One region of the Cupriavidus sp. GW821-FHT07C08 genome, then DNA from elsewhere that is predicted to be linked to it. Evidence: predicted binding sites of a transcription regulator. Region 1 holds the regulator's gene; each other region holds the start of a gene.
What was found. The regulator FNR, encoded in region 1, switches genes on or off when oxygen is low (the NO sensors DNR and NnrR bind a similar motif). The targets are predictions, from matches to a motif close to TTGATNNNNATCAA.
Positions count from the first base shown of each region.

Region 2: AC07UK_RS24890 (universal stress protein) is a predicted target of FNR. The motif match lies at 4,405-4,418, and genes of this name have one in related genera.
Region 3: AC07UK_RS19510 (DUF3149 domain-containing protein) is a predicted target of FNR. The motif match lies at 3,124-3,137, and genes of this name have one in related genera.

Region 1 covers NZ_JBWKQZ010000001.1:525,295-531,309, forward strand. The annotation lists gene rluB (23S rRNA pseudouridine(2605) synthase RluB) at 1-572, opposite strand, end outside; gene scpB (SMC-Scp complex subunit ScpB) at 578-1,432, opposite strand; gene AC07UK_RS02570 (sulfite exporter TauE/SafE family protein) at 2,002-2,760, opposite strand; gene fnr (fumarate/nitrate reduction transcriptional regulator Fnr) at 2,839-3,564, shown strand; gene AC07UK_RS02580 (hypothetical protein) at 3,626-3,871, opposite strand; gene AC07UK_RS02585 (membrane protein) at 3,868-4,077, opposite strand; gene ccoG (cytochrome c oxidase accessory protein CcoG) at 4,122-5,570, opposite strand; gene ccoP (cytochrome-c oxidase, cbb3-type subunit III) at 5,644-6,015, opposite strand, start outside.
Region 2 covers NZ_JBWKQZ010000022.1:45,718-51,732, forward strand. The annotation lists gene AC07UK_RS24875 (ClcB-like voltage-gated chloride channel protein) at 1-861, opposite strand, end outside; gene AC07UK_RS24880 (DEAD/DEAH box helicase) at 1,162-2,754, shown strand; gene AC07UK_RS24885 (serine/threonine protein kinase) at 2,774-3,820, shown strand; gene AC07UK_RS24890 (universal stress protein) at 3,868-4,308, opposite strand; gene AC07UK_RS24895 (CaiB/BaiF CoA transferase family protein) at 4,657-5,724, shown strand; gene AC07UK_RS24900 (carboxymuconolactone decarboxylase family protein) at 5,721-5,912, shown strand.
Region 3 covers NZ_JBWKQZ010000015.1:71,193-77,207, reverse strand. The annotation lists gene AC07UK_RS19525 (c-type cytochrome) at 1-223, shown strand, start outside; gene AC07UK_RS19520 (MFS transporter) at 844-2,244, shown strand; gene upp (uracil phosphoribosyltransferase) at 2,445-3,095, shown strand; gene AC07UK_RS19510 (DUF3149 domain-containing protein) at 3,225-3,389, shown strand; gene AC07UK_RS19505 (helicase HerA-like C-terminal domain-containing protein) at 3,439-4,965, opposite strand; gene AC07UK_RS19500 (YebC/PmpR family DNA-binding transcriptional regulator) at 5,194-5,919, shown strand; gene purD (phosphoribosylamine--glycine ligase) at 6,004-6,015, shown strand, end outside.

The sequences.
Region 1 (6,015 bases):
TCGCTGCTCGCCGCGGTCTTGTCCCCGCCGCCCTGGCCCTTGCGGGGCGCCTGCGGCTTGCCGCCATCCTTGCGGCGGCCCTGCTGCCGCGCGCCGGCGCCCTGCGCCTCGCCCGGCGCCGCCGCCTTGCCTGAGCGCTGGACCGGCTTGCGCTTGCGGCCGGGCTGCTCGGGCTTGTCGGTGCCTTCGGCCCTGGCCGCGCGGTCCACCTTGTCTGCCTTGCTGGTGCCCTGGCCGCCCTGGCTGCTCTGGCCGCCCTCGCCCTGCCCCGTCTTGCGCTTGCCGCGGCCGCGCTGGCCACCGCGCGCGCCGCCCGCCGCCTGTGCGGCGCCCGCTTCACCGGCATCGGCCTGGCCGCCGGCGCTGGCGCCTTCGGCGCCCTCGCCGCGGTCCTGCGTTGCCTGGCGGCGCGATGCCACCAGGTTCCTCAGCCCGCGGCGCAGCCCCTTGCGGCGGGGCGCGGCTTCGCTGCCCGATCCGGGTTCTGCGGCGCCGGTGTCGGCGGGTGCGCCCGCATTGCGGGTGTCTTGCTCAACGGAATCAGACAAGATATTCACTATCGGATGTTGCATGTTGTTCAGTTCGGCACGCGCTCGTCGTGCTCGCTCGGGTGCGGCGGGGTGCCGTTGTCCGGCAAATCGCCCCGCGCCCCGTCCGGATTGGGTGCGGCTGGTTCGGTGGAAGCGGCCTCGGCGGCATCGTCGGCTGCAGCTTGCAGCGGTTGCACGTCAAAGCCATTGGCGCCTTGGTTGACCGGGTCGGTCGTCCCGGCTTCGTTTGCGACGGATGCTTCGGCCACATCCGCTGCCTGCGCGGCGGGGTCGGCAAATGCTTCTTCGTCGGCACTGGCTGCCTTGTTTGCAGCCAGGTCTTCAAAATTGATGGCCTGCTGTTCAAGCAGGGTTGCCTGCGCCTGCGCCTGGGCGTCTTCCAGCGGCGGCAGCTCATCCAGCGTACGCAGGCCAAGATCGTCCAGGAATGCCTTGGTGGTCGCATACAGCGCCGGCCTGCCCGGCACGTCGCGGTGTCCGATCACCTCGATCCAGCTGCGGTCCTCAAGCTTCTTGACCACTTCCGTGCTGACCGTCACGCCGCGGATTTCCTCGATATCGCCGCGGGTCACCGGCTGCCGGTAGGCAATGATCGCCAGTGTTTCCATCACGGCGCGCGAATATTTTGGCGGCTTTTCGGGATTCAGCCGATCGAGGTATTCACGCATTTCCGGCCGGCTCTGGAAGCGCCAGCCGCTGGCCAGGGCCACCAGTTCCACGCCGCGCGGCCGCCAGTCCTGGCGCAGTTCATCAAGCAGCACGCGGATGGTGTCTGCGCCGACGTCATCGTCAAACAGCCGCCGCAGATCATTGACGCGCAACGGTTCCTGCGCGCAGATCAGCGCCGTCTCGAGGACGATCTTCGCCTCTTGGGTATTCATGTTGATGGTGTGCAGCCTGTCTTTGCACCTGCTCCCGGACGGATCCGGGGCACCGGAGATTTTGGATACAGCGGTACGAAAGCCACCGCCATCTCATTGCGCAGCTAGCCGGATACCTGCTGCATCCAAGCCGTGCACTTCCCTATCTTTGCATCGAATTGCCGGGTCATTCCGGCAGGAGATCGTTCGCGTGCCGTTATGGATCGGCCAGCAAACCTCTTGCGTAGCGCGCCCGCACATATCGGACGTCGCTGTCAGCGAACTGAAGGCCTCGGACGCAAGAAAAACGGGTATCGGGAGCAAGGCCGGCATCGCCAACACCGCAGTGCCAGCCGGACTTTTGAACCAGATCTTTTGAACCGGATGGACTGCGGGGACGGGACGGGCATCGAAAACCTTCCGCTTCCCCTGCCCTGAACGCGCCTTCTGGTAGGAAGGCCGCCTGGCGCTGCTCGCCCGCTGCTTACCGCGGCTCATATTACGCCGCGCGATACCGCAATGTTGGCGATTGTATGGCATTCCCGCCCCCGCCTGCAACCATCATCCGTTGTCCGGGCGGCGCCGGCGCCTCAGAACACCAGGCAGAATCCATGCTCGGCCAGCGAATGTGGCAGCAGCACCGCTCGCGCAATGCCAAGGCCGCCGAACGCCATCACCGCCAGGCCGGCCCCAAGGCGCACGCGGGGACGTCGCGACAGCGTACGCAAGTAGCCCGATAGGCCGGAAAGCACCAGCAGGTTAGGCAGCGTGCCGAGCCCGAACACGCCCATCACGAGTGCGCCGGACGCCGCGTTGCCCGCCAGCAGCGCCAGCGTAAGCGCCCCATAGACCATGCCGCACGGCACCAGCCCCCACGCCACGCCCATGCCATAACGCCGCGCCATGCCGCCGCGCGCCCGCACAAACGGCGGCATGGCGCCTGCCAGGCCACCCAGCCGCCGCGCCACCGCTGCGCTGGCGCGCGCCGCCAGGCGCTCCAGCCAGTTGACAGTAAAAGTATTGCCGCGCAGCAACCGCCAGCCCGACCACAGCAACATGACGCTGCCCGCCCCGAACAGCCAGCGCTGCACCGGCAGGTAGTCCTGCTTCCACGCCGACGCACCGATCGCGCCTAGCGCGGCACCGAGCAGCATATAGGTCGAGATCCGGCCCAGGTGCATAATCAGCAACTCGCCCAGCCAGGCGGCGCGGCTGGGCACCAGACTGATCGTCGCCGTCTCGCCGCGGCGTTGCTCCACGGCCAGCGCCACGCCGCCGCACATGGCGGCGCAGTGGACCCCGCCAAGCAAAGCCAGCAGAAAAACGCTGATCAGCACGCCAAATGTCAATTCTTACTCCCTACCGCATCACATCGCACGGTAAAATGTCCTAATCGCGCCCTCGCTGCCATTTCTAGCAGGTTCCAATTGCTCACCTCCATTCCCATTACCGAGATGTCGCCCCGCTGCTCCACCTGTGCAATGGGGCAGCTGTGCCTTCCGGTCGGCATGTCGCAGCAAGACCTCGCCAAGATGGACACGCTGGTACAGGAACGCATCCGTGTGCACAAGGGTGAAACCCTGTATCGCATGGGCGATCCGCTCACCGCGGTCTATGCCGTGCGCTTTGGCACGCTCAAGACCCACGTCACCACTGAAGACGGCCGCTCGCAGATTACCGGCTTCCACCTGCCCGGCGAAATCGTCGGTCTCGACGGGCTGGGCGAGATGCAGCATGCCTCCGATGCCGCCGCGCTGGAAGATACCGAAGTCTGCGTGGTCCGCATGAGCGAACTGCAGGCCCTGTCGGCAGACCTGCCATCGCTGCAACAGCAGTTCCTGCGCCTGATGGGCAAGGAAATCACGCACGACCAGCTGATGCTGGTCACGCTGGGCTCGATGCGCGCCGAGGAACGCCTTGCCGCCTTCCTGATCAACCTCTCTGAGCGCCTGTCTGCGCGCGGCTATTCGGCGTCCGAGTTCGTGATGCGCATGAGCCGCGAAGAGATCGGCAGCTACCTGGGCCTGAAGCTCGAAACCGTCAGCCGCCTGTTCTCCCGCTTTGCCGAAGCCGGCCTGATCCAGATTCGCCAGCGCCACGTCAAGCTGGTGGACATCGACGGCATCAAGCAACTCTACAGCCGCTCCTGCTAAGCGGCCAAGCGCTGCCAGTGCCGCATCCGGCCATGGCAGCGCAGACCTCACGCCAGTCCGCTCATTCCAGTTCGTCGGTATCGCTGAGCCGCGTCGGCATGGTGTAGAGCGTCAGTCCGCTGGACAACGCGCAGAACACCCAGGCCATCAGGAAGCCGATGGTGTAGACCGATTCGCGGGACGCTTCGATCGGCTGGCCGAAGAAGTTCAGGTCACCGGGATCCACCACCGAAAACACCGTCGCGGTCGCAAAGCCAGCCATCAGGAACGCCGGCCAGAGTACCCACATCAGCCAGCGCAACCTCATGGCTGCCTCGCTGCGGCAGCCTTGGGCGGCGCGGCATCGGCCTTCTCCACCACCAGGCCATGGCGCGTTGCACCCTGCACCGGCATGTCCGGATGCGTGGACGCCAGCCAGATCGTCACGCCGCACGCCACCATCGCCACCAGCGGGCCGCTCATCAATAGCCACGGCCACGGCTCCTTCCACCACGGATTGCCTTGCTGACTCATCTTGCCCCCTTCATCTTGACGACTAAGTCCGCGTCTGCCTAGCTTCACAAATCGCGCGGCACGATGAAACTGGTGGATTGCCGGATTTCGGCCTGCCCCCGCTCCGTGCCTTCGCTCGTCACTGTCACGTTGATCTTGTGCGTGCCCCGCGCCGCGGCCTCGATCGGCACGCGGATCCGGATCGGCAGCAACCGGTTGGACGTCGGCGCCAGCGATTCGGCCTGCTTGTCGTACTCCACCTTCAGGTTCTTCAGCTCGTCGCTGTCGGCGCGCACGCTGATCTTCATCGGCGCTTCGGTGGTGTTGATCAGCTGCAGGCGATAGACGTTCTCGATCCAGCGGCCTTCCACTTCACGGCCGAGCGCACCACGGTCGCGGATGATGTCGACCTTCAGCGGCGTGCGCAGCGCGATCGACGCCATGAAGCCGCCCAGCAGCACCACCCAGATCACGGAATAGATGATGACGCGCGGACGCAGCAGGCGCTTGCGCGATGCCGCCGCGGACAAGGCCTTGCGCATCGCGTTTTCCGAGGTGTACCGGATCAGGCCGCGCGGATAGTCCATCTTGTCCATGACCTGGTTGCAGGCGTCGATGCAGGCGCCGCAGCCGATGCACTCGTACTGCAGGCCGTCGCGGATATCGATGCCTGTCGGGCACACCTGTACGCAGATGCTGCAGTTGACGCAGTCGCCAAGCCCCGCCTTGTAGTGGTCGGTCTTGCGCGACCGGCTGCCGCGCGGCTCGCCGCGGCCGACGTCGTAGGTCACGACATAGGTATCGCGATCCACCATCACGCTCTGGAAGCGCGCATACGGGCACATGTACTTGCACACCTGCTCGCGCATGAAGCCCGCATTGCCCCAGGTGGCGAACGCGTAAAACAGCATCCAGAACGACTGCCACGGCCCCAGCGACAGGCTGAGCACCTCGCCGCCCAGACCGCGGATCGGCGCGAAATAGCCGATGAAGGTAAAGCCGGTCCAGAGCGCAATCAGCACCCACAGGAAGTGCTTGGTCGCCTTCAGACGGAACTTGCGCAGGCTCCACGGATCGCCATCGAGCCGGATGCGGGCGATGCGGTCGCCTTCGACCCGCCGCTCGATCCACATGAAGATCTCGGTATAGACTGTCTGCGGACAGGCATAGCCGCAGAACAGCCGCCCCGCGATCGCCGTGAACAGGAACAGCGCCAGCGCCGAGATCACCAGCAGCACCGCCAGGTAGATCACATCCTGTGGCCACAGCACCAGCCCGAAGATGTAGAACTTGCGCGCGCCAAGGTCGAACAGCACGGCCTGGCGGCCATTCCATTGGAGCCAGGGCGTGCCGTAGTAGATCAGCTGGGTCAGGATCACCAGCCAGACCCGCCAGCTGGAGAAGGCGCCCGTCACCGAGCGCGGGTAGATCTTGCGGCGGACCTCGTAGAGCGTTTCGTCAGAGGTCTCGCCCGGCGCAGCGGCCGACCGTTGCAGGTCGGCCGCCCGGGCCATTTCTTCGGTCCCGGGTGCATTCATGGGCATGCTCTCCCGCGAGCCACCAGCGCCCGCTCACATGAGTCGTCGGTCATTGCCCGGCTCCACTCCCGATGTTGGACAAACCCCAGATATAGGCCGTCAGCATCCGGATGCGTTCAGGCGTCAGGATCTCCTCATGCGCGGGCATTTTGTTGTTGTGGCCCTTCAGGATGGCGTCGACGATGCTGCCTTCCGAGCTGCCATACAGCCAGACGTTGTCCGACAGGTTGGGCGCACCGAGCGCCTGGTTGCCCTTGCCGCCGGCGCCGTGGCATGCCACGCAGGTCGTCTTGAAGGTGCCCTCGCCACGCGACGCACGGATCGGGTCCGACGACAGCCCCGACAGCGAGCGCACGTATTGCGCCACGTCGCCCGCCTGCTTGGCGTCGATGGTTGCGGCAAACGGCGGCATCACGCCATT
Region 2 (6,015 bases), on a different contig from region 1:
CTCGGGCACCGCCATCGCCAGCACGCCGACCAGCGCGCCGCCCAGCGTCAGCCTTGCCACCGGCCCGCCCGGCACGGCGGCAAAGCGGCTGCGCGCAAAGCCGGCCGCGCGCATGAACAGCGCGCCCGCGATGCCGGCGGCCACGCCCAGCGCCGCCGCGGCCAGCAGGATCTGCGGGCGCAGGTCGGGGGCGATATCCAGGCCCGGGTAGAGCGGCTGCAGGCCGCCGTGCCACTGGCTGACCATGGCGCCGGCCACCGAAGCCAGGAAGAGCGGCATCAGGCGCTGCACCGCGAGCGCCCCGAACACCACTTCGGCAACGAAGACGGCGGCGGAGAAGGGGGTGTGATAGACCGTGGCAAGGCCCGCCGCGGCCCCGCAGGCGGTCAGCATGCGGCGCATGTTCGATCCGCTGCCGCGTTCCAGCCGGGTCGACGGGAACAGCGAGCCGCACAGCGCCGCCAGCTGGATCATCGCGCCTTCCTTGCCGACCGAGCTGCCGCTGACGATCGAGAAAAACGACGAGAGCGCGCGCAGCAAGGTGATCCGCACCGGCAGGCGGCCGCTGCCGTTGGCCACCGCTTCCATGTAGTCGGTGGCGCCGCCGTGGCTGCCGGCCAGGCGATTGGCCAGCACCAGCAGGCCGCCCGCCAGCGCGCCGCCCGCGGCCGGAATCACCACGCGCCACGCCAGCGCCAGCGTGGCGAATACGGCCACCACGTCGGCATGGCTGGAAAACAGCGCGACGCCGGCGCCCTCCAGCGCTTCCTTGAACAGTGTGGTGGCAATGGCCGCGACGATCCCGACCGGGATGGCCGCGAACAGGGTGACTTCCTGGTCTTCGAGGAAACGCAAGCGCATGGCGGCTTTCCGGGGCACATGTGGCGCGGGTGCGGAGCCGGAGAGGGGGCGGGCAGAGGCTGTCATGATAGCGCAGCGCCACCCGCGCAGACCCGATGTGCGCCGGCGCGCATGCGGGGCCGCGCCCGGTGCAGAACCCGCTTGTCACGGACTGGTACACTACCGCTCTTTCCTTCGCGGGCGGGCCGGTGCCCTGCCATGCCGGCTTCCCGGCGTTCGCGTTCCGATTCTGATCCGATTACCAGGAGCCATCCGGCGTTTGGCGCACCGCGTGCGCAGCGATGGCCCAAGCAGCAATACATGTCTTTTTCTGAACTCGGCTTGTCCGACAAGATTGTGCGTGCCGTGGCCGAACAGGGCTACACCACGCCGACTCCCATCCAGGCCCAGGCAATCCCCGCCATTCTCAAGGGCGGTGACCTGCTCGCAGGCGCGCAGACCGGCACCGGCAAGACCGCCGGCTTTACGCTGCCGATGCTGCAGATGTTGTCCGACTCCGCGGCGCGCGGCGCCAATGGCGCGCAGCGTCCGGCCCGCCTGCCGGTGCGCGCACTGGTGCTGACGCCCACGCGCGAACTGGCCGCCCAGGTCGAAGAGAGCGTGCGCAACTACGGCAAGTACCTGCGCCTGCGTTCCATGGTGATGTTCGGCGGTGTCGGCATCAACCCGCAGATCGAGCAGCTCAAGCGCGGCGTCGAGATCGTCGTGGCCACGCCCGGCCGCCTGCTGGACCACGTGTCCCAGCGCACCATCGACCTGTCGCAGGTGGAACTGCTGGTGCTCGATGAAGCCGACCGCATGCTCGACATGGGCTTCATCCACGATATCCGCAAGATCCTCAACGTGCTGCCGGCCAAGCGCCAGAACCTGCTGTTCTCGGCGACGTTCTCGGACGATATCCGCGCGCTGGCCGACCGCCTGCTGAACAACCCCGCCTCGATCGAGGTGGCGCGGCGCAATACCACGGCCGAGACCGTGGACCAGCGCGTCTACCCGGTGGACCGCGAGCGCAAGCGTGAACTGCTGGCCCACCTGGTGCGCCAGCACGACTGGCACCAGGTGCTGGTATTTACGCGCACCAAGCACGGCGCCAACCGCCTGGCCGAGCAGCTGACCAAGGATGGCCTGTCGGCACTGGCGATCCATGGCAACAAGAGCCAGTCGGCGCGCACGCGCGCGCTGTCGGAATTCAAGTCCGGCACGCTGCGGCTGCTGGTGGCAACCGATATCGCCGCGCGCGGCATCGACATCGACCAGCTGCCGCACGTGGTCAACTTCGACCTGCCCAACGTGCCCGAGGACTATGTGCACCGCATCGGCCGTACCGGCCGCGCCGGCGCCGAGGGCGAAGCGATCTCGCTGGTCTGCGTGGACGAGATTGCGCTGCTGCGCGATATCGAACGCCTGATCAAGCGCAAGCTCGAGCAGACCGTGCTGCCGGGCTTCGAGGTCGACCCGAGCATCGCGCCCGAGCCGATCCAGAAGGGCCGCCAACAGCGTGGCGGTGGTGGCCAGGGGCAAGGACAAAGCCAGGGCCGCGGACGCGCCCAGGCGCGTCCGGCCGGCAGCGAAGGCGAGGGCGCCCAGCGCCAGCGCCCGGCGCGTGAAGCGCAGGCTGCGCCGCGTCAAGCCCAGGGCGGCCAGCCGCGCACGCGCGCTGCCGAAGGCGGCCAGCGCGGCAACGGTGCGGCCAACGGCAACCGTGGCGGCCAGCCCGCCGGCGGCGCGCGCAATCCCGCACCGCGCCGCGACGGCCAGGAGCCGGCGCGCCAGCAGCGGACCGCGGCGCAACCCGCACGCCAGCCGCACGACGCGGCACCGGCACCGGCGCGCAATCGCCGTCCGGCGCCGCAGGCCGCGCTGCTCGGCGGCAACCGCAAGCCGGCGCGCTGAGCGGATCAGGGCTGACACCATGCACGCGTCCGACGCCCCGGCCGACCCCGGCGTTCCCTACGCCGGCCTGACGCCGGAGCTGATGCTGGATGCGCTGGAAGGCGCCGGCCTGCGCCCCGACGGGCGCCTGCTGGCGCTCAACAGCTACGAGAACCGCGTCTGGCAGCTGGGCATCGAGGATGCCCCGCCCGTCATCGCCAAGTTCTACCGTCCGGGCCGCTGGACCGACGCGGCCATCCTGGAAGAACACGCCTTTGTGCAGCAGCTGGCCGATGCCGAGATCCCGGCCGTGCCGGCCATGGTGCTGGCACCGGGCGAGTCTGGCACGCTGCTGCATCACGCCGGCTTTCGCTTCGCGGTATTCCCCCGCTGCGGCGGCCGCGAGCCCGCGCTGGACCGTTCCGACACGCTGACCTGGCTCGGCCGCTTTATCGGCCGCATCCACGCGCTGGGGGCGACGCAGCCCTACCAGGCCCGCCCGGCGCTGGATCTGGAAACCTTCGGCGTTGCCCCGCGCGACTGGCTGCTTGCCAGCGGCTGCATTCCCGCCGACCTGCTGCCCGCGTGGCAATCGGTGACGGACCTGGCGCTGGACGGCGTGCGCCGCTGCTATGAGCGCGCCGGCGAGGTGCGCCTGCTGCGCACCCACGGCGACTGCCATCGCGGCAATGTGCTGTGGATCGACGAGGACGACGCGCGCGGCGGCACCCATGGCGCGCCGGGCCCGCACTTCGTGGATTTCGACGACAGCCGCATGGCGCCGGCGATCCAGGACATCTGGATGCTGCTGGAGGGCGACCGCGCGGCCATGCAGGACCAGCTGGCCGACATCGTTGCCGGCTATGAAGACTTCGCCGAATTCCAGCCGCGCGAACTGTGGCTGGTGGAAGCGCTGCGCACGCTGCGGCTGCTGCACTACAGCGCCTGGCTGGCCAGCCGCTGGGCCGACCCGGCCTTTCCGGCCGCGTTCCCGTGGTTCGGCACCGCGCGCTACTGGCAGGACCGCATCCTGGAGCTGCGCGAACAGGTGGCGCTGATGGACGAAGCGCCCCTGTGGGGCGCCTGAGGTCTACCGGACGGCGCCGCCAGGGCGCCGGTATTCCGCCGCTTTGCTCAGCTCTTCTTTTCCGGCGCCTTGACCAGCAGCACCGGGCATTCGGCCTGCGCCAGCACGCGGCCCGCGACTGAACCGATCACCGCATCGAAGAACGAACCCCGGCCATGCGTGCCCATCACGATGGCCGCGGCGTCGACCGAGCGCGCACAGGCGACGATGCGCTCCGGCGCGAAGCCATGCAGCGGGTGCCGCTCGAATGGCACCTTGGCTGCGGACAGGATGTCGCAGACCGCCGCCATGGCCTTGTCGCTGGCCTCCTTGTGCCAGTCGTCGATGGTTTCCTTGCTGACAAAGGCGCGCACCTGGCCGCTCACTTCCGGCGCCACATGCACGACATGCACGGTGAAGCCGCTCTGCAGCAACTTGCCTTCGGCGATAAAACGGGCCGCGGCGTCGCTGAAGGCCGAGCCGTCGGTGGCGAGCACGATATTGGTCATGTTGGGAATCTCCTGGATGGGGGCTGTCGGCAGGCGGTGCGCCATGAGGCGGCACCGCCACTGGAACCATCATGGCACCTAGTGTCCTGCCAGGACCCGATTTAGATCAAGTCGGATCGGATTTATCCGATCCCGCCGTGCGATAGCCGGCCGCTGACGGATTCCGTCAATCCGGCTGAAGCATTTGGCCATTGCCCCGTCAACGCGGCGGCGCGTAGCATGCTCCCGAGCCCCGCGGCAGGCATTGGCACGCCCGCGCTGCCGCAGGCACGGCCCATCCCATACCAATTCAATGCAAGCTGCCCCTCGCCATGGCGCGGGCGGGCGGCGATTCCGGAGACGACGATCATGAGTGAGCGTGGCAACCTGCTGCCCCTGCGCGGTATCAAGGTAGTGGAATTCGAAGGCATCGGCCCCGGCCCGTTGTGCGGCGCGATGCTGGCCGGCCTGGGCGCCGAGGTCACGCTGGTGACCCGCCCGGTCGCGCCGGATGCCCGCCGCATCCTGCGCGGCCAGCCCGTGCCGCCTGAGATGGAGCTGGAGCACGGCAAGCGCGTGGTGCAACTGAACCTGAAGTCGCCGCAAGACGTGGCCGCCGCGCTGGACCTGGTGGCCGGCGCCGACGCGCTGATCGAAGGGTTGCGCCCGGGTGCGATGGAGCGCCTCGGCCTGGGCCCGAAGGCATGCCATGCGCGCAATCCGCGCCTGGTCTACGGCCGCATGACCGGCTGGGGCCAGACCGGCCCGCTGTCGCAGAGCGCCGGCCACGACCTCAACTACATCGCGCTGACCGGCCTCTTGTCGATGGCCGCGCGCGAAGGCTCACTGCCGATGGTGCCGCCGACCGTGGTGGGCGATGCCACCGGCGCGCTTGGCCTGGCATTCGGCATCACCAGCGCCATCCTGAGCGCGCGCGCCAGCGGCGAGGGCTGCGTGGTGGATGCGGCCATCACCGATATCGTCGCCATGCTGGGCTCGCTGGTGCAGGTGTCGCGTGCAGCCGGCACGCTGGGCGGTCCGCAACCCAGCCCCTTCCACGATTCGCCGTTCTATGACGTCTTCCCTTGTGCCGACGGCCGCGCCATCACGCTGGGCGCGCTTGAGCCGCAGTTCTACCGCGAACTGCTCGAGCGGCTCGAGCTGACCGACATCGACCCCGCCGCGCAGTATGACCGCGCCCAGTGGCCAGCGGTGAAGGCGCGCATTGCCGCATGTATCGCAGGCAAGCCCAGCACCCACTGGGAGGCGGTGCTGGGTGGCACCGACGTGTGCTTTGCGCGCGTGCTGACCCTGGACGAGGCCGCGCGCCATCCGCACAACCAGGCACGCGGCACGTATCGGCTGTACCAGCAGGGCGAGCGCGAGGTTCCGCGTTCGGCGCCGGCACCGCGCTTCCTGCCCGCCGGCACGGAATGACCTCGGGCCGCGGCACAGATGCCGCGGCCTCTCGAATCTGCCTGATCGGTTCGGCTACGCTCGCCAACGGCGATACGCCGCAGGAACTGCGCGAGCTGATGGTGCACAGCGCGGTCTACTGCGGGTTCCCCGCGGCGCTGGATGCCAGCCGCAAGCTGACTGAAGTCCTCGACGCTGCCAACGGGTAACGCCGACCGCGGCATCGATACGAAAACAGCGATGCAGAAGAGTCTGACTCTGATGCAGATTTTGCCGCATCTGCGCGGCGAGGATTCGGCGCATCAGGATGTC
Region 3 (6,015 bases), on a different contig from region 1:
GCACAGCAAGCTGCCGGACAACGTGATCCAGGTGCTGCTGCAAGGCATGCCGGCACCGCCCAACAGCGAACTGGGTGCGATGCCGGCCTATGCCGACACGCTCGATGACCAGCAGATCGCGCAGCTGGCGCAGTACCTGCGCGCGCGCTTTGCGCCCGACAAACCCGCATGGCAGGACCTGGAGAACACTGTCGCGCGCCTGCGCGCGATGCCTGCCCACTAGGACCAACGCAGACCCTGCGGGGCCGGCTCGCCGCGCCTTCCGCATCCACGCTGACCGCACTTACGCCGTGCCTGGCAAGGCGCTTCGCCACCGGGCGGGGAGACGTGCATTCCCGCGCCGGCGCCACGCGCGGGAAAACCCCGAGGAGGGAAACCGCAATTCGGCCTTGCCCGCCAGTTTCATGTAGCTTACGCTGAACGATCATGTAGTGCGCACTACATGAGTGCCGCGTGGCCCGCAGCAGTGCCTCCCCGCACAAGGACGGCGCGCCGCAAGCGGCAGACGAGACAACAAAACTAAAAGATTGGCCCTTTACATCACCGGAAGCGCTGGCCCGGGGCTTGCATAGTCCCCCGCAGCGCCGACCGGGAGGCCGGGCCTGGACCAACCAAGGGTAGACAACAAGGAGTGACTATGTCGTATCAGAACCAAGCAGGTGTCGCGAGCGTGCTACCGGGTTAGTTCCAGCCTCGCCAATTGGAGTACTCACCACGTTTCGTTGCAATTCGGTGCGATTGCCCCGGTGCGATCATCACGCATTAGTCAGTACCGTCTGGCCCTGCTTCGATAAACGTGTGCGTCCGAGTTCAAGAACCAGCCTATAAAGACAGGTAGACAACATGTCGTCATCAATTTCATCCATGGCAACAACGACCATCCCGGAAGTCACGCTAGGCTCGGCCCCGCAGCCCAGCGCGCGGGGAGCATCGTCTCAAACCATCACGATCGAGCAAGGCATCCGCGCGGCCGGCGTCGGCCGGTTCCAGTATCGGCTCTTTGTCATCTTCGGCCTGGTCTGGCTGGCTGACGCGATGCAGGTGCTGTCGATCGGCTTCACCGCGCCGTCGATTGCGTCGACCTTTGGCATTCCCGTACCGACCGCTCTGCAGACCGGGACGATGTTCTTTGTCGGCATGCTGATCGGCGCTTTCGTGTTCGGCCGGCTGGCTGACAGGATCGGCCGCCGGCCCGTGCTGATGATGGCGGTGGTCATCGACGCCATCTGCGGTGTCGCTTCCGCTTTCGCACCGGACTTCCAGTGGCTGCTGTTGCTGCGTTTCCTGACCGGCATCGGCGTCGGCGGCACGCTACCCGTTGACTACACCATGATGGCCGAGTTCCTGCCCTCGGACCGGCGCGGCCGCTGGCTGGTGCTGCTGGAGTCGTTCTGGGCCGTCGGCACGATCCTGCTCGCCATTCTTGCGCTCATCGCCGTGTCGCGAGGCGATGATGCCTGGCGGCTGATCTTCCTCGTCACGGGCATCCCCGCCCTGGTCGGCGTGGTGTTCCGGTTCTTTGTTCCCGAGTCTCCGCTCTACCTGAATAAATCGGGACGCTCGGCCGAGGCACGCGCGGTGCTGCAGCGTGTCGCCACCGCCAATCGCGTGTCCGTGGAAATCGGCAACCTGGAGCCGCAGCCGATGGAGCGCAAGTCGGTCTTTGCGCTGTTCGCGCGCGGATGCCGGCGCCGCACCATCTGCCTGCTTGCCGCCTGGGCGCTGATCTCGATCGCCTACTACGGCGTCTTCGTTTATCTGCCGGTCAAGCTGGCGGGCCAGGGCTTTGGCTTCATGCGTGGCCAGGTCTTCCTGATCGTGCTCGCGCTGGTGCAGCTTCCCGGGTTCGCGCTGGCCGCGCACGGCGTCGAGCGCTGGGGCCGCAAGCCGACCCTGATCGGCTTCCTGCTGCTCAGCGCTGCAGGTTGCATGCTCTATAGCCTGGGCCAGTCCACCGCGCTTATCGTCGGCTCGACCCTGCTGATGAGCTTCTCGCTCCTCGGTACCTGGGGCGCGCTCTACGCCTTCACGCCCGAGGTGTACCCGACCGACCTGCGCGCCAGCGGGATGGGCACTGCCGGCGCGATGGCGCGCTTTGGCGGCCTGTTTGCGCCTTCGATCATTGCACCGATCATGGCCAGCCAGTTCACCCTTGCCCTGGCGCTGCTTTCGTCATTTCTTGCCGTGGCGGCAATCGCCATCTACATGGTGGATATCGAGTCGAAGAATCGCGCGCTTGACTAGCGCAAGGCACCGCCGGCCGCTCCCGGCAGTTCAGGGAGCCCGCCGGCGGCTGGCGTGGGCGGGTCTCGAAAGCGAAGCCACGGGCAGGGCGGCCCGCTTCCATTACAATCCGGCTGCAACGGCGCGGCGCGCTGGTCGACCCGATCTCGCCGCCCGCTTCACCTGCTTGTCCCTATCCCGCCGAGCCCTAGCCGCCAGCCATGAAACAAGATCCGCGCTTTCCCAACCTGTTCATCCTCGACCACCCGCTGATCCAGCACAAGCTTTCGCACATGCGCGACAAGGAAACGTCGACGCGCACCTTCCGCGAGCTGCTGCGCGAGATCACGCTGCTGATGGGCTACGAGATCACCCGCAACCTGCCGTTGACCACGCGCCGCATCGAAACGCCGCTGGTGGAGCTGGATGCGCCGGTGATCGCCGGCAAGAAGCTGACCATCGTGCCGGTGCTGCGCGCGGGCGTGGGCATGAGCGACGGCCTGGTCGAGCTGATCCCGTCGGCGCGCATCGGCCATATCGGCGTGTACCGCGACGAGCAGCACCGCCCGGTGGAATACCTGGTGCGTCTGCCCGACCTGGAAGACCGCAGCTTCATCCTGTGCGACCCGATGGTGGCCACGGGCTACTCCGCCGCGCACGCGGTGGAGGTGCTCAAGCGCCGCGGGGTCAAGGACGAGGCCATCACCTTCGTTGCGCTGGTGGCGGCCCCGGAGGGCGTGGAAGTGTTCCAGAAGGCGCATCCGGGGGTCAAGCTGTTCGTCGCCTCGCTGGACAGCCACCTGGACGGCGATGCCTATATCGTGCCGGGCCTGGGCGATGCGGGCGACCGCCTGTTCGGCACCAAGAACTGAGTGGTACGGCGGCGGGCTGGCTTGGCTCTTGACCGGCCTCAATAGTCCGCGCCACAGGGCTCCCTACACTGGCGGCAAGCGCCGGCGAGACCTCGCCGGCCGCCATCGCCAACGCAATGGGAGCCAAGCATGGAAGCCTTCAAGATCCTGTTCAGTACCAGCACCGGCCTGATGAGCCTGGGCGTGATCGTCTTCATCATCGGCATGGGGTGGTTCTTTGCGCGGATGTTCGCGCGCAAGATGTGCGAGGACGCGGCAGCGGCCAAGGCGCAGCAACAGGCGCAGCGCCACTAAGGAAAAGGGCCGCATCGCGCGGCCCTTTCCGTCATTCCGTCAGCCGTCTTTACTTCTTCTTACCCAGCAGGCTGCCCAGCACACCGCGGATCAGTTCGCGGCCGACCTGCGACCCCACCGTGCGCGCGGCCGACTTGGCCATCGACTCCAGGATCGAATCGCCGCGGCCGGTCTTGCCGGTGCCCTTGGTCAGCGTGCCGAAGATCTCGCCGGCCGTACCGAGCCAGCCGCTGTCCTGCTCACCCGCCGGCTGCCCCGCCGGCGCGCCGCCAGCGCCCTTGCCGTTGCCATTGCCGGCCGTCGCCACGCTGCCGCGCAGCTTTTCATAGGCGGATTCGCGGTCCACGGTTTTCTCATAGGTGCCCGCCACCAGCGAACTGGCGATCAGCTGCTTGCGCTCTTCCTCCGTCGCCGGGCCGATGCGGCTGCCCGGTGCCAGCACCCAGGCGCGCTCGGTCACGCAGGGCGTGCCCTTGGCGTCCAGGAACGATACCAGCGCCTCGCCCACGCCCAGTTCACTGATCGCGGTTTCCAGGTCCAGCCTGGGGTTGGCGCGCATGGTGGTGGCCGCCACCTTGACCGCCTTCTGGTCGCGCGGGGTAAAGGCGCGCAGCGCATGCTGCACGCGGTTGCCCAGCTGGCCCAGCACGGTGTCGGGGATGTCGATCGGGTTCTGCGTGACGAAGTACACGCCCACGCCCTTGGAGCGCACCAGCCGCACCACCTGCTCGATCTTGTCGAGCAGCGCCTTGGGTGCATCGTTAAAGAGCAGGTGGGCCTCGTCGAAGAAGAACACCAGCTTGGGCTTGTCCAGGTCGCCGGCCTCGGGCAGCTTCTCGAACAGCTCGGACAGCATCCACAGCAGGAAAGTGGCGTACAGGCGCGGCGCGTTCATCAGCTTGTCGGCGGCCAGGATATTGACCACGCCCTGGCCCTTCTCGGTCTGGATGAAGTCTTCCAGGTTCAGCATCGGCTCGCCGAAGAAGACATCCCCGCCCTGCGATTCCAGCGCGATCAGCCCGCGCTGGATGGCGCCGATCGAGGCGGCCGAGATATTGCCGTACTCGGTGGTGAACTGGCTGGCGTTGTCGCCGACGTACTGCAGCATGGCGCGCAGGTCCTTGGCGTCGAGCAGCAGCAGGCCGTTGGCGTCGGCAATGCGGAACACCAGGTTCAGCACGCCCTGCTGGGTGTCGTTCAGCTCCAGCATGCGCGACAGCAGCAGCGGGCCCATGTGCGAGACCGTGGCGCGCACCGGATGGCCCTTCTCGCCGAACACGTCCCACAGCGTGGTCGGGCACGCGCCCCATGCCGGCTCCGGCAGGTTCAGGTCGGCCAGGCGCTGCTTGAGCTTGTCGGACGCCTGGCCGGCCTGCGAGATGCCGGTCAGATCACCTTTGACGTCCGCCATGAAGACCGGCACGCCCAGGCGCGAGAAGCCCTGCGCCAGCGTCTGCAGCGTGACGGTCTTGCCGGTGCCGGTGGCGCCGGTGATCAGCCCATGCCGGTTGCCCATCTGCGGCAGCAGCACCAGTTCATGTTCGGCATTCTTGGCGATGAGGATGGGGTCGGCCATGATGTTCCTGGGTTCCGTAAGCGTCTGATAGCGTCTGATGGGATCTGGTGGATCCGGGCGGCGCGGGCAGGCCCGCGTGATAAAATCCTGGGCTGATTATAGCCAGCCGCCAGGCATATCCGTCACCTGGCGCGCGCTGTCCGAGGGCTTTGCCACCCCGGCCACGGCGTGCATGGCGACCCCGCACAACATCACCGCAGATCACCGCATTCCGCTTCGGAGAGAATCATGGCCGGTCACTCGAAATGGGCCAATATCAAACACAAGAAGGCCGCCGCTGACGCCAAGCGCGGCAAGATCTGGACCCGCCTGATCAAGGAAATCACCGTCGCCGCCAAGCTCGGCGGCGGCGATGTCGACTCCAACCCGCGCCTGCGCCTGTCGATTGACAAGGCCATGGACGCGAACATGCCCAAGGACAACATCCAGCGCGCCATCCAGCGCGGCGTGGGCGGCATGGAAGGCGCCAACTACGAAGAAATCCGCTACGAGGGCTACGGCCTGGCCGGCGCGGCGATCATCGTCGACTGCCTGACCGACAACCGCACCCGCACCGTGGCCGAAGTGCGCCATGCGTTCTCCAAGCACGGCGGCAACATGGGCACCGAAGGTTCGGTGGCGTTCATGTTCACCCACTGCGGCCAGTTCCTGTATGCCCCCGGCACGCCGGAAGACAAGCTGATGGAAGCCGCGCTGGAAGCCGGCGCCGACGATGTCGTCACCAACGACGACGGCTCGATCGAAGTCACCTGCCCGCCCAACGATTTCTCTGCGGTCAAGGCCGCGCTGGAAGCCGCCGGCTTCAAGGCGGAAGTGGCCGACGTGGTGATGAAGCCGCAGAACGAAGTCAGCTTCAGCGGCGACGACGCGCTCAAGATGCAGAAACTGCTCGACGCCCTGGAAAACCTGGACGACGTGCAGGAAGTCTTCACCAACGCGGTGATCGAAGACTAAGCTGCAACAAGCCCCCATCGGCGGCGACCCGGACACAGCCCAGGCCGCCGCCTCTTAGTATGTGTTTCTTTTCTGGCAGTGATCATGAAAGTATTG